3 regions of the Amycolatopsis panacis genome follow, and region 3 is predicted to be linked to each of the others. Evidence: riboswitches for the same ligand, from Rfam matches in the RefSeq annotation. Region 3 holds a riboswitch; each other region holds the start of a gene.
The links. A riboswitch is a leader RNA that binds a small molecule or an ion and turns the genes downstream of it on or off. The one in region 3 is predicted to bind S-adenosylmethionine.
Positions count from the first base shown of each region.

Region 1: another riboswitch for S-adenosylmethionine. It lies ahead of D5S19_RS28585 (aminotransferase class V-fold PLP-dependent enzyme); the one in region 3 lies ahead of thrC (threonine synthase).
Region 2: another riboswitch for S-adenosylmethionine. It lies ahead of D5S19_RS06690 (methionine ABC transporter ATP-binding protein); the one in region 3 lies ahead of thrC (threonine synthase).

Region 1 covers NZ_QZFV01000133.1:10,683-18,507, reverse strand. Annotated here, with positions in the region: gene D5S19_RS28600 (AsnC family protein) at 1-918, shown strand, start outside; gene D5S19_RS28595 (RluA family pseudouridine synthase) at 926-1,855, opposite strand; gene lspA (signal peptidase II) at 1,852-2,499, opposite strand; gene D5S19_RS28585 (aminotransferase class V-fold PLP-dependent enzyme) at 2,546-3,868, opposite strand; SAM riboswitch class IV at 3,907-4,021, opposite strand; gene D5S19_RS28580 (potassium/proton antiporter) at 4,118-5,596, opposite strand; gene D5S19_RS28575 (penicillin-binding transpeptidase domain-containing protein) at 5,708-7,324, opposite strand; gene D5S19_RS28570 (NYN domain-containing protein) at 7,537-7,825, opposite strand, start outside.
Region 2 covers NZ_QZFV01000064.1:34,151-41,975, forward strand. Annotated here, with positions in the region: gene metG (methionine--tRNA ligase) at 1-46, shown strand, start outside; gene D5S19_RS06670 (TatD family hydrolase) at 150-977, shown strand; gene D5S19_RS06675 (transglycosylase family protein) at 1,325-2,782, shown strand; gene rsmA (16S rRNA (adenine(1518)-N(6)/adenine(1519)-N(6))-dimethyltransferase RsmA) at 2,908-3,750, shown strand; gene D5S19_RS06685 (TetR/AcrR family transcriptional regulator) at 3,761-4,336, opposite strand; SAM riboswitch class I at 4,661-4,752, shown strand; gene D5S19_RS06690 (methionine ABC transporter ATP-binding protein) at 4,966-5,982, shown strand; gene D5S19_RS06695 (hypothetical protein) at 6,105-6,584, opposite strand; gene D5S19_RS06700 (4-(cytidine 5'-diphospho)-2-C-methyl-D-erythritol kinase) at 6,690-7,658, shown strand; gene D5S19_RS06705 (ABC-F family ATP-binding cassette domain-containing protein) at 7,697-7,825, shown strand, end outside.
Region 3 covers NZ_QZFV01000073.1:48,984-56,808, reverse strand. Annotated here, with positions in the region: gene rpsT (30S ribosomal protein S20) at 84-344, shown strand; gene holA (DNA polymerase III subunit delta) at 734-1,705, opposite strand; SAM riboswitch class I at 1,845-1,978, shown strand; gene thrC (threonine synthase) at 1,992-3,257, shown strand; gene D5S19_RS11680 (ComEC/Rec2 family competence protein) at 3,336-5,726, opposite strand; gene D5S19_RS11675 (ComEA family DNA-binding protein) at 5,723-6,475, opposite strand; partial or broken gene D5S19_RS11670 (DUF3626 domain-containing protein) at 6,617-7,435, shown strand; gene D5S19_RS11665 (DegV family protein) at 7,450-7,825, opposite strand, start outside.

The DNA.
Region 1 (7,825 bases), on a different contig from region 3:
GGAGGCGGATCTGCGACGCAGGGTGCCGGACCGCGGTCCGGCGGCGCGCCGGGGTTCGCGGGCCGGCCGGGAGCCGGGACCGCTTGGGCGGCAATGCGTTCCCCGGCACTGGGACAGCCGAACGCTTCCGCGGACAACACCGTCCACAGTGGACAATACGGGCCGGCGCACGGTGTGCCGTCCGGAGCATACGGAGCACCATCGGGGGTGCGGGGCACACCGTCAGGGGCATACGGGTCCCCCTCAGGAGTGCAGGGCGCACCATCGGGGCCGTACGGAGCGACGGTGCAGGGCGCACCGTCAGGCGCGTACGGAACCCCAGGGCCATCAGGTGCGTACGGGGTTCAACCCGCGCAGTCCGGACCGTACGGAGCGCCATCGGGCGCGTACGGCGTGACAGGAGCGGCCGCTGTGACGGATCCGGCCGTCACCACCTGGGGCGTGCCGCAGACCGCGTCGTGGGCGCGCGGGGACGAGCCCCGACTGGAAGCCCCGGCCGGCGGACAGCGCGGGCGGATCGGCGAGAAGCTGGAGACGCAGGGGCTGGAGGGCGAGCAGCTCACCGTGCAACTGCTGGAGGTACAGGACCCGGCCGATTTCCTGTTCGGCGCGGCCGGGTACCGGCTGGAGGAAGGCGAGCGCGCAGTGGTCGTGCACACCGAGATCACCAACCGCGGCTCGGTGCCGTTCGCGTCGTTGCCGGACAACTACCTCGAACTGCTCACTGCCGACAGCGGCACCGTCGCCAAGGCACCCGTCTCGCTTACCTCCCGGCCACCGCACAAGATCGGGGTACGGCCGGGTGAGACGCTGGGCGGCCACACCGTGTACGTGCTCCCGGAAGCCACCCAGGTCGTCTCGGTGCGCTGGAGCCCCCGCCCCGAGCCCGACGAACGTACGCTCACCTGGACGGTGTGACCGGGGATCAGGCGTATTCGTCGCGCAGGATCTGCAGGGCGTTCGCAAGGTCGTCCGGGTATTCGGCTTCGAACTCGACCCAGCGGCCGTCGGCCGGGTGCGCGAACCCGAGGGTCCGCGCGTGCAGCCACTGCCGCGAAAGGCCCAGCTTGCGCGCCAGCACCGGGTCAGCACCGTAGGTCAGGTCCCCGGCGCACGGATGCCGGAGCGCGGAGAAGTGCACGCGGATCTGGTGCGTACGCCCGGTTTCGAGCTTCACGTGCGCCAGCGACGCCGCGCGGAACGCTTCGACCACTTCGTAGTGCGTCACGCTGGGACGCCCGCCCGCGACGACGGCGAACTTGTAGTCGTGCCGCGGATGCCGGTCGATCGGGGCGTCGATGGTGCCGCGCGTCGGATCCGGATGCCCCTGGACGACGGCGTGGTAGCCCTTGTCCACAGTGCGTTCCTTGAACGCCCGCTTCAACACCGTGTATGCGTGCTCGCTCTTCGCCACCACCATCACGCCCGTGGTGCCCGCGTCGAGCCGGTGGACCACGCCCTGCCGCTCGGCGGCGCCGGACGTGGCGATCCGCAGCCCGGCCGCCGCGAGCCCGCCGACGACCGTGGGACCGGTCCAGCCCGGGCTCGGGTGGACGGCGACACCGACCGGCTTGGACAGCACCACGATGTCCCCGTCGTCGTGCAGAATCCGCATCCCTTCGACCGGTTCCGCGATGATCTCGGCAGGCCGCGCCGGTTCCGGCAGGGTCACCTCAAGCAGACCGCCGGCGGACAGCCGGTCGGACTTCCCGGCAGGACGCCCGTCGAGCAGCACGTCACCGGCCGCGGCGAGATCCGCGACCGCGGTGCGCGACAGGCCGAGCAGCTTGGCCAGTCCCGCGTCCACGCGCATCCCATCGAGCCCGTCCGGGACGGGCAGCATGCGCGCGCTCACTTGGCGTCCTTCTTCGAACGTGTCGAGGTGCCGTCGTAGTCCTTGCCCAGCAAGGACAGCAGCACGATCAGCGCACCGCCGACGCAGATCGCGGAGTCGGCGATGTTGAAGATGGCGAAGCCCTGGCCGTTGGGTGCGAAGGCGGAGATGAAGTCGATGACGTGGCCATGCAGCGGGCCCGGCGCGCGGAACAGGCGGTCGGTCAGGTTGCCGAGCGCACCCGCGAGCACCAGGCCGAGCCCGATCGCCCAGCCGACCGAGCGCAGCCGCCGCGCCAGCCACACGATGGCCACCACGACCGCCGCGGCGATCAGCGCGAGCACCCAGGTCATCCCGGTGGCCATGGAGAAGGCGGCCCCCGGATTGCGGATCACCTGCAGGTAGATCAGCCCGCCGAGGATGCGGACCGGCTCCTTGCCCTCCAGATTGGCCGCGACCAGGTTCTTGGTCACCAGGTCGATCACCCAGATCAGCACCGCGACCGCGAACACCAGGCCGATCCGCCGCTTGGGCAGCGACGGCGCCGGGGCCACCTCGGCTCCTCCGGTATCCCCCCCGGGCCGCGGCTCGGCAGGCCCGGGCACGTCAGGCTCGGGCACAGCGGGCTCGGACACGTCGGATTCGGGCGAGGGCTCGGTGCTCACTCCCCCATTGTCCACGCTCGCCCCCGGCCCACTCCCAGCACCGCCGTCAGGCACAGAACGGCGGCAGCTCACGCGGGTCGCCGACCGGCGCCCACCGGCCGTCCACCTTGGTGTATTCCCACCGAGCGCCGCGGGCGACGATCTGCCGCAAGGCCAGCAGGAGCCGGTCGACGTGCTCGGCGGTGCTGCCCAGCCCGAGGCTCACGCGGAGCGCCTGCTGCCCTTCGCCGCCGGTCTCGCGGATCAGGCGGCGAGTGGCGACGTGGGCACAGAACGCGCCGTCGCGCACTCCGATGCCGTACTCGGCCGACAGCACGGCGGCGACCCAACCCGGGTCGAATCCGTCGACGACGAAGCTGACCGTGCCGACGCGGTCCACCGGGGCGTCGAACAGCCGCAGTTCGGCGCAGCCGGGCAGCACGGCGAGGCCCGTGCGGAGCCGTTCGAGCAGCTCGGCCTCGTGCGCGCCGATCGCGTCCCAGTTCGCGGCCAGCTGTTCGCAGGCGACGCTCAGCGCATACACGCCGACGGTGTTGGGCGAGCCCGCCTCGTGCCGCTCCGGCCCGGCGTTCCAGACCACGGCCTCTTCGGTGACCAGCTTCGTCGCACCGCCGCCGGCGAGGTACGGCACGGCCGCGCGCAGCCAGTCGCTCCGGCCGATCAGCGCGCCGGCACCGAACGGCGCGTAGAGCTTGTGCCCGGACAGCGCCACGTAGTCCACGTCGAGCTCCCGCAGCGAGATCCGCCGGTGCGGCGCGAGCTGCGCGGCGTCCAGCGCCACCCGGGCACCGTGTTTCCGCGCCACCGCGGAGATCTCCGCCACCGGCAGCAGTTCACCGGTCACATTGGACGCTCCGGCGACGACCACCAGCCGCGGCCCCTGCGGGCAGGCGGCCAGCGCTTCGTCCACAACGGACACTGCGGCCAGCCGGGTACGCGGCAGCGACACCCGGCGCACGTTCGGCCCGCGCCACGGCAGCAGCGCGGCGTGGTGCTCGGTGTCGAACACGACCACGGAAGTGTTGCGCGGCAACGCCTTCGCCAGCAGGTTGAACGCATCGGTGGTGTTGCGGGTGAACACCACGGTGTCGGTGTCGCGGGCGTCGGCGAAGCGGCGCAGCACTTCCCGCGTGCGCTCGTACAGCCGGGTGGAGACCTGCGACGCGAACCCCGCGCCCCGGTGCACGCTGGCGTACCAGGGCAGGAACTCGTCGACCGCGGACCGGACCGCGGACAGGCACGGCGCACTGGCCGCGTGGTCGAGGTTGGCGTAGGAGACGTCGCCGCCGGTCACCAGCGGTACGCGCAGGCCGGCACCGGCCACCGGCGGAACAGAGGTTTCGGTGGTCCGGTCGAGTGCGAGAGTCATGACGCTGCCTCCTCGGCAATCCGGGGGACCCGGCGAGGGGCCCGCGCTTGCCCGCCGCACTGCGCGACCGGCCCGGTCCTCACCCGGGGCACCCCACCGCGGAAGGAGGGTTGCCGGCCAGCAAGCCGGGGCTTGACGCTGGCACTCATGACCTGCCGAGAACGATAGCCGATCATCGGCGCGCGGCACCAGCCCATTCCGTGATCTGAGACGGCCGTCACCCGGTCAGTCCACAGTGGACTGTCCCGGTCAGCGGCCGGACTCGCCGCGCCACCTGGCCAGCCGCCCGGCCCGGTCCACCGCGCGGATCCGCAGCTCGGCGGCTTCGCGCACGTGCTCGGTGGCGACCACGAGCAGCTGGTCGTCCTCCTGCAGCCGGCTCGTCTTCTGCGGGGTGAACCCGGCTCCGCCGCGCACCACCAGGCTCACCGTGGCCCCGGCGGGCAGCCGCAGCTCGGACAGGTACACGCCGTGCAGCTTCGAGCCCTTCTGGATGCGCACCTGCAGCAGCTCGGCGCCGAGCTCGTCGAGCGGGGCCGAGTCGACCTCGATCTCCTGCACCTCGCCCGCCCGGTCCAGCCGCAGCAGCCGCGCCAGCGGCCCCAGCGTCGACCCTTGCAGCAGGGTCAGCACGATGACGAGCACGAACACCGCGTCCACCAGCCGTTGCGCGCCCGGCACGCCTTGGGACAGCGGGATCATCGCGAGCACGATCGGCACCGCCCCGCGCAGCCCGGCCCAGGACAGGAACGCCTGCTCTCGCCAGGGCAGCCGGAACGGCAGCAGGGACAGCGCCACCGACAGCGGCCGGGCCAGCAGCAGCACGACCGCGCCCGCGACCAGGCCGGGCACCAGCGTCTCCAGCAGCCTGCCCGGCGAGGCGAACAGGCCGAGCAGCACGAACAGCCCGATCTGGGCGAGCCAGCCGAGCCCTTCGGCGAAGGACAGGGTGTCCGAGCGGTGCGGCAGCTTCGAATTGCCCAGCACCAGCCCCGCGACGTAGGTGGCGAGCAGGCCGGAGGCGTGCGCGAGCTGACCCGAGGAGTAGGCGAGCACGCACACCGCGACCGTGGCGAGCGGGTAGAGCCCGGTCGCCGGGAGCGCGGCCCGGCGCAGCGCCTGGGTGCCGAGCCAGCCGAACGCCAGCCCGATGGCCAGGCCGGCGGCCAATTCGTAGACCACCACCAGCGGCAGCGACCAATCGACCGCATCCCCGGAGGCCAGTACGATCACCGCGATGTAGGCGGGCGCGTCGTTGATCCCGGACTCGAGTTCGAGCATGCCGGACAGCCGTTTGCCGATTCCGGCCGAACGCAGCACGGAGAACACCGCCGCGGCGTCGGTGGAGGCCAGTACCGCGCCCCACAGCAGCGCCAGCCGCCAATCGAGGCCGAGCAGCCAGTGCAGCGCCGCGCCGGTGACCACGATGCTGATCACCACGGCCACTGTGGACAGCACGATCCCGGGCCCCAGCGAGGATTTGACCGACGACCAGCGGGTGGTGAGCCCGCCTTCGGTGAGAATCAGCACCAGTGCGGCCAGCCCGAGCGACTGGGTGAGCGCCGGGTTGTCGAAGTGGATACCGAGGCCGGATTCCCCGAGTACCACGCCGATCGCGAGATACAGCAGCAGTGACGGGAAGCCGAGCCGGATGGACACCCGCACCGCGAGCACCGAGGACAGCAGCACCAGTCCGCCGACGCCGAGGAGTACCGGAAGTCCGTCCATGTCGCCTCCCCGTCCCCGACCCGCAGCGCGTCCAGAATAGTGAGGCGCCCGGCGCGGCCGGACACGTGTCCCCGAAACGGATGTTCCAGTCCTTTTCGGACGGTGCGACGGCTAGGGCACGGCGGCGAGGAATTTCGCGCCGAGGGCGACCGCCGGACCGGAGTCCTGGCCACCTTCGAGAAAGACCGAGAACGCCACGTCACCGCGGTAGCCGACGAACCAGCCGTGTGCCTGGGCGCCGTCGCCGAACTGCGCGGTGCCGGTCTTGCCGAACACCGCACCCGAACGGGCGAGCCCGGTGGCGGTGCCCGCGGTGACCACCTCCCGCAGCATCGTGCGCAGCGGCGCCAGCACCGCGGCGGGCGGCGGCGCGTAGGCGGTGACGACCTTGGTGCCGCCGTCCGGCCAGAGCTGCGGCGTGATCGCGCGCCCACTCGCCGCGGTCGCCGCCAGTACCGCGGCGCCGAACGGGCTGACCTGCACGGTGCCCTGGCCGATGCCGTCCTCGACCTGTTCGTCCGGGCTCTGCGAGGGATCGACCCGACCCAGTTCGGTGCGCATGCCGGGGAGTTCGAAGTCAGCGTTGAGGCCGTACTGCGTGGCGGCTTTCGCCAGTGCGTCGGCGGGCAACTGCGCGGCGAGCTTGCCGAACGTGGTGTTGCAGGAACGCGCGAACGCCCGCTGCAGCGTGGTCGTGCCGAGGTCGAAGCCCTCATTGGACAGTGTTCGGGTGCCGATTCGTTCGGTGAGCGGACAAGCCATCGGTGAGTCCACAGTGACCAGACCGGCTTCCAGCGCGGCGGTGGCGGTGACGATCTTGAACGTCGAACCGGGCGCGTACTGTCCGCTGAACGCCGATGCCGGGTTGTCCACCTGGCTGTTCTGCGCCACCGCCAGCACATCGCCGGTAGACGGCTGAAGCGCGACCAGGACGGCCTTGCCGCGATAGCCGTCGACAGCGGCCTGCGCAGCTGCCTGGATCGCCGTGCTGACGCTGCTCGTCATCGGCTTTGGCTCGGCGCCGGCGTGTCCGAACAGCGTCTCCTGGCTCTTGCCTTCGCGATCGACCCGCTCCACCGCGAACGCGTCTCCGGACGACGCCCGGGCATGTGAGGTGAGCGCGGAACGCAGCAGGGGGAACGCCTTGTCATCGGCCAGGCGCAGCCCGCCCTCGCCGGCCAGCACGACCGCCTTGCCGTCGCGGTCGACCACCGCCGGGACGTCGGAGGCGGCGGTGGAGACCACCAGCCGTTGCCCGTCCTGCAGCTTCGGGTGCAGCACCGACGGCGCCCAGTGCACATGCCAGCCGTCCGGCCCACGGACGACGTCGAACGCAGCCGGATACGACCACACCCGGCCGGGCGCGAAGGTCCAGGTAACCGTGTAGGAGGCGGCCACGCGATCACCTGCCGGCGCGCCGAGCTTGTCCAGCTTCGTGACGACATCGTGGGGCTTCAGCACGGACCAGACGTCGCGCACCGCGGCCGACGCGGTCTGCGGCTGGTCGGTGACCTGGCCTGCGTCGTCGGCCTTACCTGCGGCGAAGGCGGTGAGGTACTGGCGGGCGGCTGTCCCTGGATCGACCGGGCCGGGTTCGGCGGTGTCCGCCGTGTCGGCCGCTGGTGCGGGTGATGCCCCGCCGGTCAGCGACAGCACCGCGGCGACGACGATCACGACCACGGCCAGCGCGCCCCCGATCAGGACGCCCCTTTTTGCGGCAGGACTCACCTGTGCTCCCCCTCCGGGCCTCGTGGCGCGCCCACGCCCGGCGCCCGTTGGCTCATCGCCAATGGGGGCCGGGTGTTACCGGGAAGGAGGGCGGTGGCTGATCAGGGGTGGATCGCCAGCCGGGGAAGGTCACCGAAAAGGAAAACCCGGCCCACGAAGGGGCCGGGCGGTGTGTTTGCCCATCGTAGCCGATCCTCGTCAGTGCCCGCCACTTACCAGCCCGGTGGGCGGCTGAGCTTGCCGACCCGGGCAGGGAGCTGGGCGCTCTTCAAATCGTCCGCAGTCAGTTGCCACCACCAGTGTCCGCCGACACCTGCACCGGCGTCAGCGCTCAAGGCGCCCGCGACGTAGTTACGGGTCGGATTGACCACTCCGACGGGACACCGCCGGCGCGCTTGTTCGATCGGAAACGCGAGATCGCTGTCATTGCTGACCACCACCACCGCATCCACCCGCTCGTACAGCAGATCCAGCAGGAGGTGCGAAGCGACGTTGACGTCT
Region 2 (7,825 bases), on a different contig from region 3:
GCTGGGCGAAACCGGCCCGGACTGGGCCCCGATCGTCACCGACTGAAAGCTGTGAAGGGACCCTTCACAGACGCAGCGTCCGTGAAGGGTCCCTTCACAGACCTTGGGCGCGAGTGAGGCGCCCGGGGCGGGTGGTTAGGTTCGTGGGTATGGGTGAAGACAAGCGCGCACTACCTCCCATTCCGGACCGGCTCCCCGTCACGGTGGTCGACGCACACACCCATCTCGACGCCTGTGGTGCGGTCGACGCGGCCGACGTGACCGCGATGCTCGACCGCGCCGAGCGGGCCGGGGTGGCCCGGGTGGTCACCGTCGCGGACGACCTCACCGCTGCGCGCTGGGCGGTCGAAGCGTCCACCTGGGACCCGCGGGTGTACGCCGCGGTGGCGCTCCATCCCACGCGTACCAAGGACTTCGGCGAGCCGGAGCGGTCCGAAGTGGAACGACTGGCCCGTAGTGAACGGGTGGTCGCGATCGGCGAGACCGGCCTCGACTACTACTGGGACTACGCGCCGCGCGAAGCCCAGCAGGAAGCGTTCCGCTGGCACATCGACCTCGCGAAGCGGCTCGGCAAGACGCTGATGATCCACGACCGCGAAGCGCACGAAGACGTGCTTCGCATCCTCGATGAAGAGGGCGCGCCGGAGACGGTCGTGTTCCACTGCTTTTCCGGTGACGAGCAGATGACCCGCAAGTGTCTCGACAACGGCTACGTACTGTCCTTTGCCGGCACAGTCACCTTCAAGAACGCCCGCGGGCTGCACGAAGCGGCCAGGATCGCGCCCCGTGGCCAATTCCTCGTCGAAACCGATGCGCCGTTCCTGACGCCCCACCCGTTCCGTGGGCGGCCCAATGAGCCGTACTGCACGGCCTACACAGTCCGTCAGCTCGCGGCGCTGCGGGGCGAGGCTGTGCACGAAGTGGCGAACGCTGTTCGATCCGCTGCCGAGCGGGTGTACGGCCTCCCGGTGACGTGAACTCGTTGTGTCACTTCGGGTTGCACGGATTGCGACGTTCGGGTCTGCCCGTTCATCCACCTGATGAGTGACTCAAGTCACGACACTCCGGGGGGTGTTTGCGCAACCTCGCGAGACCCGTTACTGTCCCGTGATCGTGCCGGTCGGTACCGCGCAGCGGATGCCGGCTGATACGCCCACCAGTCACGTCAGTGCACGTCGGGGAAGCGGAACCGGGGCAGGTACGGCCCGGAACCGTGACGATGGCGCTGGCTGGGGGTGTCGGACTTGAGAGGCGCATCCTCGGATGCGTCGCGACCGAAAGGCGACTGCGATCACGCGGTCGCCTTGGGAAAGGGAACGACCCGGTGACTGGTAGCAGGCAGGGTGGCGCACGCCCCGAGGCGGAGCCCGACTACTTCTCCTCCGCGGGTTCGGTGGCGGTCCTCGACCGCGAGCTTGAAGACACCGCGTACGGGCAGCTGGACTTCTCCGACGAGCTGCATGTGACTCAGCAGGACGTGCTCACCGCGCTCGGCCCCGACGCCGACATGCTGATGGCGGAGATCGACGTCGACGTTGACGAGCTGATCCGGCTGATCAACGCCGAGACCACCATGCTCCCGCCGCTGTACCTGCCCGACGAGCTGGCCGAGGACTCGACCGCCACGCCGCAGGCCAAGCAGGCCGCCGCGGAGGAGGGCCTGCGCGAGGCCACCCGCACCTGGAAGCGCCGCTTCCTCAAGGGCGCCGTGCTCGCGGTCATGGTCACCGTCGGCGGCGGCGGTGCCGCGGCGCTGGCGATGAACAAGAGCATCACCGTCGACGTGGACGGCCAGCAGCGCACCGTGCACAGCTACGGCGGCACCGTGGGCGAGGTGCTCAAGGAAGCCGGTCTCTCGGTCGGCGAGCACGACTCGCTCTCGCCCTCCCCGCAGGCCGCGGTCGGCGACCGCGGCGTCATCAAGCTTGAGCGCGGACGCAAGCTGGACCTGGTCGTGGACGGCGTGCAGCGGCCCTCGTGGGTACGCGCCACCACCCTCGGCGACGCGCTGACGCAGCTCGGCATGAGCGACCTTGTCGCGCAGGGCGCCTGGACCTCGCTGCCCTCCTCCGGCGCGCTGCCCCTTGAGGGCTCCACGGTGCAGGTCAAGACCAAGAAGCACATCACGCTCTACGACGGCACCAACGCGCCGCGCCAGGTGACCACCACCGCGGTCACCACGAAGGAGTTCGCCTCCGACCTCAAGCTCAACCTCGGTCCGGACGACGCGATCGACGGTGGTCTCGACGTCTCGCTCAAGGACGGCGCCGAGGTGCACGTCTCGCGGATGGGCGTCTCGATGGTCGAGCAGGAGGAGACCATCGACCCGGAGGTGCAGAAGGTCGACGACCCGACGCAGCTCAAGGGCGAGCAGAGCGTCGCGGACCCGGGTACCCCGGGCAAGAAGGTGGTCACCTACAAGGTCACCAAGAAGAACGGCGCAGAGGTCTCTCGCGAGAATGTCTCGGAGAAGGTCGTCACCGCGCCCAAGCCGAAGATCATCAAGGTCGGCACCAAGCAGGCGCCACAGCCCGCCATCGGCGACACCGGCGTGTGGGACCGCATCGCGCAGTGCGAGTCGACCGGCAACTGGTCGATCAACACCGGCAACGGCTACTACGGCGGCCTCCAGTTCGACAAGCAGACCTGGAACGCCTACGGCGGCGGCCAGTACGCCCCCACCGCCGACAAGGCCACCCGCGAGCAGCAGATCGCGGTGGCCGAGAAGGTGCGCGCCGCCCGCGGTGGCTACAGCGCCTGGGGCTGCGGCTACAAGGCCTGAGTCCCGTTGGCTTTGGACAGCTGAAGGCTGTGAAGGGTCCCTTCACGGACTTTGAGTCCGTGAAGGGACCCTTCACGGCGTTACCGGGTTGTCGAGGCGCGGGCGGTGGTGGGTAGGCTCGTGCGGTGGTGGAACTGCTGGGGGCTGCCGAAATCCGCGGGCTGGCCGACGAACTCGACGTCCGGCCCACGAAGAAGCTCGGGCAGAACTTCGTGCACGACCCCAACACCGTCCGCCGCATCGTCGAACTCGGTGGGGTGCGGCCCGGGGACGTCGTGCTGGAGGTGGGGCCTGGTCTCGGGTCGCTGACGCTCGGTCTGCTCTCCGCCGGCGCGCAGGTCGTCGCGGTGGAGATCGACCCGGTGCTCGCCGCACGGCTGCCGCAAACGGCGGCTGAGCGCGCGCCCGAAGCGGCGGAACGGCTGTCCGTGGTCGGTGCCGACGCGTTGCGCGTGCGGGCCGCGGATCTGCCCGCGGAACCGGTGTCGCTCGTGGCGAACCTGCCGTACAACGTCGCCGTCCCGGTCGTGCTGCACCTGCTCGCCGAGCTGCCATCGCTGCGGCGCGGGCTGGTGATGGTCCAGACCGAGGTGGCCGACCGGATGGCCGCCGGGCCGGGCAGCCGCACTTACGGCGTGCCCAGCGTGAAACTCGCCTGGTACGGACCGGCACGCAAGGTCGCCCCGGTGCCGCGGAACGTGTTCTGGCCGGTGCCGAACGTGGATTCCGCACTGGTGTCCTTCGAACGCACCGATCCGGTCACCGCGGTCGACCGGGCTCGGCTGTTCGCCGTCGTGGACGCCGCGTTTTCCCAGCGCCGCAAGACTTTGCGGGCCGCGCTGGCCGGCTGGGCGGGCTCGGCGGAACGCGCCGGGGAGCTGCTCGCCGCGGCCGGGATCGACCCGCGCAGCCGCGGCGAACAGCTCGACGTGCACGCGTTCGCCCGGATCGCCGCCGCCGACGTCTGACCCGCGGTGGTCAGGGGCCGAAGATCCGGTCCAAGTGGTAGTCGAGCGTGGCCAGTACGGCGGTCGTCCGCCGGCGGCCGCGCAGGATGTCGAAGCCGAGGCCGGTGATCCCGGACACCAGCAGGTCCGCCTCGTGTTGCGGCCGGATGCCCGGCATCGGCTCGCCTTGTTCGAGCAGGTGCGTGACCAGGTCTTCCAGCGCGATGTCACGGTCCGGGAACACTCCCGGCTCGCGATACGAGCGGCTGAAGTAGGCGAGCCGCACGCGCAGTGCGAACTCGCTCTCGATGTCCAACGGCAGCAGCCCGGTGAGCACGCCCCGCAGCACGCCGCGTGCGCTCTGGCCGGCTTGCCCTTCGATGCGTTCCCGCGCCCGGCGTTCGGTGTCCTCGCGGAGATAACGCAGCGCCAGTACGAGCAGATTGTGCTTGGTCTCGAAGTAGTACTGCACCAGCCGCAGTGACACGCCCGCTTCTGCGGCAACTTCGCGCATGCGCACGGAATCCAGCCCACGATCCGCGACGATCCGCCAGACCGCTCCGGCGATCTCGCGGCGGCGCTGGTCGTGGTCCACCCGCTGAGGCACCCGCCGTTCTCCGTTCCCGAGGTGGTACGAGCGTATCTGATACAGCGGTACCAAGAAGACCGGATTTGCTCATCTTTGTGAACTATCCCGGGGCAGGCTCATCCGGTCGCTGGCGTGATCCCCGGCAGGAAAAAGGCGGTGCGAGGCGGTTGTCAAGTGTCCACAAGGGATTCTCGGGGTGAGCGCGGGCTGCCGGACCGTTCGGTGGCGGAACTTTCCGGTCCCCGCAGGCCGGGCGCGGATTTCACCACCGGCCCGCGACCACTCGTGTGATCTGCACCAACGTGCTTGCGTTCAGTCTGTGGGATCGGCTTTACTCGAAGACGTCCATCCCGAGCGACTGAGAGACCTGGCTCGCCGAAGTCGCAGCAACCACCCGCAAGGTGGGCAGGTGCTACCGCCAGGACCGATGGAGGCCGTTTCCGATGCAGACGCTCGCCCGCCCGCTCCTGCTGACCCGGCGCCGCGTAGTCGACGAAGGTCGCCGCACGGTAAGTGCGTGTCGACGCTCCATGGCCATCGCCTGATCCGCTTTTCCGCGATTCGCCACACCGTCCTTTGAGGACGGTCATCCAAGGACGCCTGGTGCGCCCGGAACCGGTGCTGCGCCCCTTGCCTGGAGCATATTCGTGATCACTGTCGAAAATGTGTCAAAATCCTTTCCTTTCAACGGAAATCGAGTCGCCGCCCTGCGTGACGTGAGTGTCGAGGTGCAGGCCGGCTCGTTGTTCGGCGTGGTGGGACCGGCCGATTCCGGCAAGTCCACCCTCGCCCGGTGCATTGCCCTGCAGGAGCGCCCGGACCGCGGCGTGGTGCGGCTCGACGGGCTCAACACCGGCACCCTGGACGGCCGCCGGCTGCGGGAGATCCGCCGCCGGCTCGGCGCCGTCGGCGCCAAGTCCGAGCTGCTCGCCGAGCGCACCATCGCCGGGAACGTCGCCGCTCCGCTGGAACAGCTCGGCGTGGACGGCCCGCAACGCCGCAGCCGGGTCGGCTCGCTGCTGGACCTGGTCGGGCTCACCGCCCGTGCCGGGCAGAAGCCGGGCGAGCTGACCGACGGGCAGCGCCGCCGGGTCGCCGTGGCCAGGGCGCTGGCCGCCGGACCGGCCGTGCTCGTCGCCGACGACCCGACCTCCGGGGTCGCCCCCGAGGACGCCGGCGCGGTGCTCGCCGTGCTGGACCGGGCCCGTGCGGAGCTGGGTGTCACGGTCGTGGTGACCACCCAGGACGCGGGCGTGGTCCGCCGGGTGTGCGACGACGTCGCGGTGCTCGACAACGGCGTCGTGGTGGAGCGGGGTTCGCTGCTGGACCTGATCTCCTCGCCGGCGAGCTGGACCGCGCAGGCGGTGCTGCCCTCGATCGAGACGAGCCGGGCGCAGGCGGCCAAGTACGACCGGTCGGCCGACGTGGTGCTGATCGGCTTTGCCACGGTCGGTGCCTTGCTTCCGGAGGCGGCCACCCGCTTCGACGTGGAGCTGTCCACCATCGGCGGTGGCCTGACTCGCCTCGGGGACACTCCGGTCGCCCGCTTCCGCGTGGGCGTCCGCGGCGAGCGCGCCGACGCCGCGTTGGCTTGGATCGCCGACCGTGGCGCGTATGTGGCCCAGCCGCAGTCCGTCCGCGGCCCGCAGGGCGTGGCTGCCTGAGTTGTCGCCGGCTGCCGTCCGGACGCGCTGAAAGCTGTGAAGGGTCCCTTCACGGACTCAGAGTCCGTGAAGGGACCCTTCACAGCCGAACCGGATCGCCCGTTCGCGGCCGGTCGCCGGGCTCACGGGTGCCCGGGCGGCGGAACTTCGCCGAGGTCCTCGCCGGGCCGGCCGAGAATGGCGGCGAGTTCGGGATCCGCGTGGATCTCCGCGGTCCGCTTCCACTTCGCGACCAGGATGGCGACCGGCGCCGGGTTGCCGAGGGATTCGGCGCGCTCAAGCGTCTCGATCAGCTCCATCACGAAGGTCTGCACATCCGCCTTCGGCAGGTACCGGACCCAGGGGAAGGCGGTCGGCAGCACCTCGGTGGCGAGGGTGACCGCCTGATCGCTGCGGCGCAGCAGCTCCACGAAGATCTTCGTGGTCGCCGACGCCGCGGCGACCACCTGTTCCGCCCGTTCGGCGGTGATCAGCAGCAGATCCTGCTGATCCTTCTCCCGGCGGCGAATCCGCACCGACCGCTCCGCCGACCGCTCGAGCTGGGCCACGACCCGGCGCGGATGCAGGGACAGCTCGGAGATGTTGACTTCCGTCATGGTCATACTTCAAAACTACTTCCAAAGTACCCCCTGTCCAGTCCCCGCCCCGCCTCCGGCACGTTTTCTCCTGGTGAGAAGGCCGCCGACCCGGCCACGTAGGCTGGACGGGTGCTCGCCGTAGTTCCACCACCAGTCACCGTCCGGGTCCCGGCCAAGGTCAACCTGCACCTGGCCGTCGGAGATCTGCGGGCGGACGGGTTCCACGAGCTGGTCACCGTGTTCCAGGCGCTGTCGCTGACCGACGAGGTCACCGTCGCGGTCACCGAAGAGCCGGGTTTGGAGGTCTACGGCGAGGGGGAGCGCGTGGTGCCCACCGACGAGAACAACCTCGCCTGGCGCGCGGCCCGCGAGCTGGCCGCCTACGTCGGCCGTCCCGATGCCGGGGATCCAAAGGTGCGGATCGTGCTGCGCAAGGGCATTCCCGTCGCCGGTGGCATGGCGGGCGGCAGTGCGGACGCGGCCGCGGCGCTGGTCGGGCTGGCCTCGCTGTGGAAGCTCGACGTGACCCGTGACGAGCTGGCGGTACTCGCCGGGCGGCTCGGCAGCGACGTGCCCTTCGCGCTCTACGGCGGGACGGCGCTGGGCACGGGGCGGGGCGAGCGGCTCGTGCCGGTGCTCTCGCGGCACACCTTCCACTGGGTGCTGGCCTTCGATGAGAAGGGTCTGTCCACGCCGAAGGTGTTCGGTGAGCTGGACCGGTTGCGGTCCGAGGGGAAACCGCCGCGGATCGGTGCGCATACGCCGGTGGTCGAGGCGCTGGCCTCCGGTGATCCACGGCAGCTGGCCCTGCTGCTCGGCAATGATCTGCAGGCCGCCGCCGTGTCCCTGCGGCCGGGGCTGCGCCGTACGCTGCGCGCCGGGGTGAACGCGGGCGCGCTCGCCGGGTGCGTGTCCGGCTCGGGGCCGACCTGCGCGTTCCTCTGCGCGGACGCGGAGACGGCGGTCGAGATTGCCGCCGAGCTGTCCGGCGCCGGGGTGTGCCGCACGGTGCGGGTCGCGCACGGCCCGGTGCCCGGTGCCCGGGTGGTAGGCGGGGACGACTCGCCGCGCAACGCGCCCCCGCGCGTGCACGCCTGAGTAAATCTGTCCACTGTGGAAAGGAACGGGCCAAGCGGATGGCCAATCTGGTCAACCTGGAGTCGGTGAGCAAGTCCTACGGGGTGAAACCGCTGCTGGACAAGGTTTCCCTCGGCGTCGCCGAAGGGCAGCGGATCGGCGTGGTCGGGCTCAACGGTGGTGGCAAG
Region 3 (7,825 bases):
AGGAAACCCGGTCGCCTTCGCGGGCGCTGCCGGAGCCAGTACGTCGCGGTGACGACCTTCATCGAGTGAAAGAGGACGCCTCCATGGCCAATATCAAGTCGCAGATCAAGCGCATCACCACGAACGAGAAGGCGCGGCAGCGCAACCTGGCGATCCGGTCCTCGGTGAAGACCGCGATCCGCAAGTTCCGCGAGGCCGCCGAGTCCGGCGACAAGGACAAGGCCCTCGAGCTGCAGCGCGAGGCCGCTCGCAAGCTCGACAAGGCGGTCACCAAGGGCGTCATCCACGCCAACCAGGCCGCGAACAAGAAGTCGGCGATCGCGAAGCGCGCGAACCAGCTCTGAGCCGGTTCGCCTGAAGGCCCGGTGACCTCGGTCGCCGGGCCTTTTCGTATGCCCAGGTGACCTCGGGCCACGCAACCTCGTCCTGGTCCTACCCGTCAACGGCCTGCCCGCACCGTTCGTGCTGCGATGTCCCACGACCTGCGTTCCGTCTGCCACCCGAAGGACTCACAGCACACGCAGGGTCGCGTGGAACAGCACCCCCACCGCCGCGTCATGCACCCGGTCTCACGTCCTGGACCGGGACCCCGTTCCCCGGACGACCGCAGTTCTTGCGCCGGAACCCGCCGCCTTCGACCGATCCGGTCTTCGGTACCTGCCGCATACCCTCCGGATGACCAGGGAACGCGGCCACGCCACCGCGCCGGACGACGGCGCCGGACGATCGGGGTTCAGCGGTCGCCCCTCGCGACGACCACCTCGACGACGGCTCGTTCCAGGGCGTAGTCCGCGTCCGCGGCGGCGCCTTTCACCTCGGCGTTCAGCCTGGCCACGACGCGCATCGCGGTGGCAAGGCCATCCTGGCCCCAGCCCCGGGACTGGCCCTGTGCCTTGCGGATCTTCCACGGCGGCATGCCGAGCTCGCCGGCCATCTGGTTCGGGTTGCCGCGCCCGGCGGCGGACACCCGCGCGATGGTGCGGACGGCGTCGGCCAGCGCGTCGGCGACCAGCACGTGCGGGACGCCCAGCTGCATCGCCCAGCGCAGCGATTCCAGCGCGGCGGCTCGGTCACCGGCCACGGCCTTCTCCGCCACCGCGAACCCGGTCACGTCGGCGCGGCCGGTGTGGTAGCGGCGTACCGCCTGCTCGTCGATCACGCCGCCGGTATCCGCGACCAGCTGGGTCGCCGCCGAGGACAGCTCGCGCAGGTCGGAGCCGACGGAGTCGAGCAGAGCCGACACGCCCGCTGGGTCGATCTTCCCGCCCGCACGGCGGACTTCGTTGCGTACGAACGATTCCCGTTCGGCGGGTTTGGTGAGCTTCGGGCATTCGGTGATCTCCGCGCCTGCCTTCTTCAGCGCGCCCGGCAGCACTTTGGCCGCCTTGCTGCGCCCGCCGCCGCTGTGCACGACCACCAGCACCACCCCCTCCGCCGGGGCCTTCAGGTAGGCGAGCACCGCGTCGGACAGGTCCTGCGAAATGTCCTGCGCCGACTCCAGCACGATCACCCGCCCCTCCGCGAACAGCGAGGGGCTGACCAGTTCGGCCAGTTCGGGCGGTGTGAGTTCAGACACCCGAATCCGGGTCAGGTCGGCCGTCGGATCGGCGGCCCGCGCCGCGTCCAGCGCGGCGCGCACGGCCCGTTCGATGAGCAGTTCTTCCTCGCCCGTGACGAGGTGCAGCGGCGCGGGTGCGGTGGTCACCCGGCCATCCTCTCACCCGGCCGGCAGTCCGCCCGCTCCGGTGATCTGGACCGCCTCCATGGCACGAGGTGATCGGTGTGCCGTACGGTGTGGCCCAGGCGGCATCCACATCCACTGCGGTGCGCCCACAACTGAATACCGCTCATCCAGAGGGGCAGAGGGAACGGCCCGACGAAGCCCCGGCAACCGGCGTACAGCCTGTCATCCCGCGATCGCGGGATAGCTGACGAACACGGTGCCAATTCCGGCCCGCCATGGCGGGACAGATGAGGAAAGGAACCTCGCGATGACCGCATCCCTCGGCACGGACCCCGCCCGCACCACGCTCGATCTCGGCCCCGCCGTCGAGCTGGTGTCGAAGGAAGAGGGACACCGGCAGCCGCTCGCCCCGGAATTCGTGTCCGCGGAGGACTTCTCACCGCTTGAGGTGGCCTACGACTTCGGCCGCGTACGCCGTGAGGACATCGAGGCGGGCCCGAAGAACATCTGGCGCTACAAGAAACTCCTTCCCGTCCCCTCGACCGTCGAGCAGATCCCGAACACCGAACCGGGCGGTACCCGGCTCGTGCGCGCCGACCGGCTTGCCAAGGCACTCGGCCTGAAGACCGTGTGGGTCAAGGACGACACCGGCAACCCCACCCACTCGTTCAAGGACCGTGTGGTCGCGGTGGCACTCGCCGCGGCCCGCGAGTTCGGCTTCGAGGTCCTCGCGTGTCCCTCGACCGGCAACCTGGCCAACGCGACCGCGGCCGCCGCCGCGCGCGCCGGCTGGCGGTCGGTCGTGCTGATCCCGAAGAGCCTCGAACGTGCCAAGATCCTCACCACCGCGGTCTACGACGGCGACCTGATCGCTGTCGACGGCAATTACGACGACGTGAACCGCCTCGCCACTGAGTTGGCCGCCGAGCACCCGAAGTGGGCGTTCGTGAACGTCAACGTCCGCCCGTACTACTCCGAGGGCTCGAAGACGCTCGGCTTCGAGGTCGCCGAACAGCTCGGCTGGCGCCTGCCGGAACAGATCGTGGTGCCCATCGCCTCCGGTTCCCAGCTGACCAAGGTGGACAAGGGTTTCCGCGAGTTCGGTCAGCTCGGCCTCGTGGAAGCCAGCCCGTACAAGGTGTTCGGCGCCCAGGCCACCGGCTGCTCCCCGGTGTCGACGGCGTTCCGCAACGGGCACGACGTGGTCCAGCCGGTGAAGCCGGACACCATCGCCCGTTCGCTCGCGATCGGCAACCCGGCCGACGGCCCCTACGTGCTCGACGTGGTCCACCGCACCGGCGGCGCGATCGAGGACGTCACCGACGAGGAGGTCGTGGAGGGCATCCGGCTGCTCGCGCGCACCGAAGGCATCTTCACCGAGACCGCGGGCGGGGTCACCGTCGCCACCGCGAAGAAGCTGCTGGAGACCGGCAAGCTCGACCCGGACGCGGAGACGGTGCTCCTGATCACCGGCGACGGCCTCAAGACCCTCGACGCGGTGGAGAACCACCTCGGCCCGAAGGCGACGGTGCCGCCGTCCACGGAGGCCGTGAGCAAGGCACTCGGCTACTGACACGACGGTCCGGTCGTATCCGGTCGCCGCCGTTCGGTGACCGGACACGAACCGGCACGCCACCGGCACTGGCAGCAGCTAGTGCGGTGGTCCCCGTGGCTCACCCCTGCGCGCGACGACAGGCCCACCGTCGCCGGGAAGTACCGCGGTGTCCCCGTCGACGTCGGTCCGGGTGATCAGCGCACCCAACGCCCCCAGAACGTCCACTGTGGACTTGCTGGGATGCCCATATCCATTGCCCGCACCGACGCTGATCAACGCCGCGCGCGGCCTTACCGCAGCAAGGAACTGCGGCACGGAGTATTTCGAACCGTGGTGCGGCACCTTGAGCACATCCGCGGTCAGGTCCACTCCCCCGGCCAGCAAGTCCGCCTGCGCGGCCAGTTCGACGTCCCCGCTCAGCAGCACCCGGCCGGCAGACGTGGTGGCGCGCAGCACCACTGAGCTGTTGTTGATCATCGTGCCATCCTGGAGGGCAGGCGATCTGGTAGTCGCGTAACGCGGCCCGAGCACGTCGAGAGACAAGCCCGGCCAGTCGAGCCGCCGGCCCTGGTTCAACTCCACCAGCGGTACCCGGTGCTTCGCGGCCTCGGCCGAGACCTGCTGCCATGCCCACGCAGGCGCCCGCCCCGGCCCGACCGCGACCGCGCCGACGGCTCTCCCCTCGAACACCGACGAGAGCCCGCCCACATGGTCGGCGTGCAGGTGGCTCAACACGATCAGCGGCACCCGGTCCACACCGAGCCGGTTCAGGCATTCGTCGACCGGCCCCGGTTCCGGCCCGGTGTCGACCACCACCGCACGCCCGGGTTCTCCGGTCGCCAATACGAGGGCGTCCCCCTGTCCGACGTCGCATTCGACTGCGGCCCAGTCCTTCGGCGGCCAGCCGAGCTCCAGCACCCGGGCAGGCACCACCGCCAAGAGCACCACCACCAGCCCGACCGCCACGAACACTCGCAGACGCCGGAATCGCAGCGCCACCACGGCGAGGATCATCAGTCCGGCCGCCCACAGACCCCCAAGCCAGCCACCCGGCCAGCCGAGCACGGCGCCAGGTGCGCGCGCACCGTGGCGAGCCACAGTGATCAGCCACCGCGCCTCAGGATCTGCCAGCCGGATCAACAAGTGCCCGGCACCGCTCCACCACGGCCCGACGACGGTGGCCAGCACTCCCAGCACAGTGACCGGCGCGACCACCGGTGCAGCAAGCACATTCGTGAGCACCGAGACCAGGCTGACCGTGCCTGCCATCCCGGCGATCACCGGCGCGGTGACCACGAACGCGGCCAGCGGGACCGCAAGACCTTCCGCGTAACCCGGCGGAATCCCTCGGCGGGCCAAGGAATCCGCCCACTTCGGCGCGATCAGCACCAGCCCGGCGGTGGCGAACACCGACAATGCGAACCCGAAGTCCGCCGCCATCGCCGGGTCCCATCCGACGAGCACACACACCGCGAACGAGAGCGCGGGCAGTGCGGAGCCACGGCGCCCCAACGCCAGCGCGAGCAGCCCGACAGCGCCCATCATCCCGGCCCGCACCACACTCGGCTCCGGTCCCACCAGCACCAGGAAGCCGAGCAGACATACACCGGCGGCTACTGCGGACAATCTCGGCCCGGCGCGCAGTAACCTGCACAACAGCAGTACCGCGCCACAGATAATCGCAACGTTGCCACCGCTCACAGCCATCAAATGGGTGAGACCCGAGGCAGTGAACTCTTGCTCCACCTGTTGCGGCAGCGCGCTGGTGTCGCCGATGACGAGACCGGGCAGCAAGCCGGCCGGTTCCTCGGGCAACACGGAGCACAACGAGTGCAGCCCGCTCCGCAATGTCTCCGCCGCGCGTTGCCACCATGGCGCCGGACCGACGTCTACGGGTCGGTCGCGCACGGAGAGCACCGCCGCCGTCAGATCGCCGCCCCGTGCGGAGCTGAGCCGCCCGGTGGCCGTCACCTCTTGGCCGGGCAGCAACGCTCCCCATCCCGCTACCGGCGCGAGCAGGAGTACCCGCCCCGTCGAGTCGACTGCCTGACCGTCCACAGTGGCCGCTTCCACTACCGCGGGGACGGCGACTGACCGAGCACCGGCTTGCTGATCGGCGTAACCCGCTCTGTGAATGGGCCGCGGACGCTCGCTGACCTCGATCCGGAGCAACGCGGCGGTTCCGCGGACAGCGGCTGACGCGAGAGGATCGTGTTCCGCGTCGTGAATACGCGCCGCGGTGGGGATCGCAGCGACCAATCCGAGGAGCAGCAACGCTCCCCCGGCACCGACGAACCGCCGACGACCGCAGATCAGCAGGACCAGCGCCACGACTGCCGCGAGCGCTCCGGTGAGAACCGCGACCCACCAGCCGAGCTGTAGTCCGCCAAGTGCACCCGCCCATCCCGCCACCGCCGCCGGAACGAGGCGGAAATCGTGATCACGCCAGGAATTCATCTGCGGGTCCGAGCGGCTGGTGATCGTCATCCGACCACCACTTGCGCGCGCAACTTCTCAAACTTACTCTCCCCAATACCGTCGACCTCGCGAAGCTGCTCGACGCTGGTGAAACCGCTGTGCTGGGTACGCCAGTCGATGATGCGCCGCGCTGTGACCTCGCCGACTCCGGGAAGGGTGTCGAGCTGTTCGGGCGTCGCGGAGTTCAGGTCGATCTTGCCGGGCGCAGCCCCGGCGCCTGCCGGAGCGGCCTGGGCCGCCGGCAGGCCGACCGCGAGCTGTTCGCCGTCGGTGAGCTTGCGCGCCAGATTGAGACCGGAAAGATCGATGCCCGGGACCGCGCCGCCCGCCGAGCGCAGTGCGTCGGCCACCCGCGAACCGGGCGGAACCGTGACGAGCCCCGGATTCCGTACTCGCCCAATGACGCTGACGACGAGTTTCGCCGCCGACGATGAGGACGCCGCACCCGCTTCGTGCCCCTGAGCACGAGCACTTGGCAGCGGCGGGGCTACCTCCGCCGCTGGAGATCCGCCGAACACCACGAAGCCGACCACCACGACCACGGCAGCGAGCGCTGCGGAAATGCCGACGAGCACGCCTCGACGGCCGAAGATCGCGGGCAGGCCGGGGTGCCCGGGGTCGTTGCCCCCGGGCAGCCAGCGGCGGACGAGCCGACCACCGGGCCCGACCGTCTGCGGGCCCGCGGCCAGCTGGTCGGCCAGCCAGGCGAGCCTGGCGTTGACGGGAGTGCCCGGATCACGGGCGGATTGCTCGAACACACGATCGACGCTAGCGGCTGGACCGGCCGTCGGCGAGCAAGTTCCGCGGGGGCTGTGGACAACCCACCCCTTGTGGACAACTCGGCCCCCGAAGCCATTAATCGCCTTGGTTCTTCAGGACCGGCGTGCACTATGGCTTCCATGCCATCTCCTTCAGCACGGGCACTCACTCACGTCACCGCACAGTCCGCAGGCGAACCGGTGGAACCGGCCTGGCGGGTAACCCTGCACTTCCACCCGGATCGGCTCGCCGGCGGCGTACCGATCCTCGACCGCATGGCCGACGATGGCCGATACCGCTCGCAGTTCGAAACCGGTACCGGCAACGGTGGGCTGACCGCGTATCCCGGTGGCGACCGGTGGCGCTGGGAAAGCCGGATCTTCGCCGGCGCCTACGACAATGCGCCACCGGCGGATCGGCCGGTCTACGGTGCGTTCAATTTCCGCGCACGTCGGGTCGGCGGCTCGCCGCGATTCGGCTCGGCGCACTTCCGGCTGGCCGCACATACCTTGGCTCGGACCACGTTCTGCTATCCGGACAGCGTGTTCGAACCCACGAATTTCGGGGTTTCCGCCCGGCTCTCACCCTTGATCGCGCAGGCTGCAGCAGACGACAAAGACCCCTTGGACGATTACGTGGAGGCGCACGTACACGGCGGCCTGGATCTGCGCCGGGATGTCGAGGCGCTCGTGCTCGATCCGGTTCATCGGGGCACTCCGACGGAGAACTCCGCGCTGCGGCTCGGCTGCCCGATCGAATGGCACGGCGGTTTCACGCTTGCCGTTGCGGAACTCCGCCGCCATCCGACGTACCGGGGCGCGGAATTCGTCACGCTCGGCCTCTCCCTCGCACAGGACGGGCGGCTCGATCCGGCGGTACTCGGCACCGCCTCCCGGTCCGGGAAGCACGACGAACAGGCGCTCAAACGCGTGTGGCACTACGTGGCGAGATTCGGAAGTCCCGAGATGCGGGCTCACTCACCCGCGGCCCGCTGCACGACCACGCCGAGCACTCCGGGACCGGTGTGCGCGCCGATCACCGCACCGATTTCGGAGACCACGCACCCGCCGCCGCAGCCCGGAATCGCTTCCTCCAGCCGGTTCGCCAGCTCGACTGCTCGTTCCGGCGAGGCGAGGTGGTGTACCGCCAGTTCGACCGGCCCGGTACCGGCGGCACGCACGGACAGCTCGACCAGTCTGTCCATCGCCCGGTTCATCGTGCGGACCTTCTCCAGCGGCAGGATCCGTCCTTCGGACATGTGCAGCACCGGTTTCACCGCCAGGGCGGTGCCGAACAGCGCGGCCGCGGATCCGATCCGCCCGCCGCGACGCAGGTGTTCGAGCGTCTCG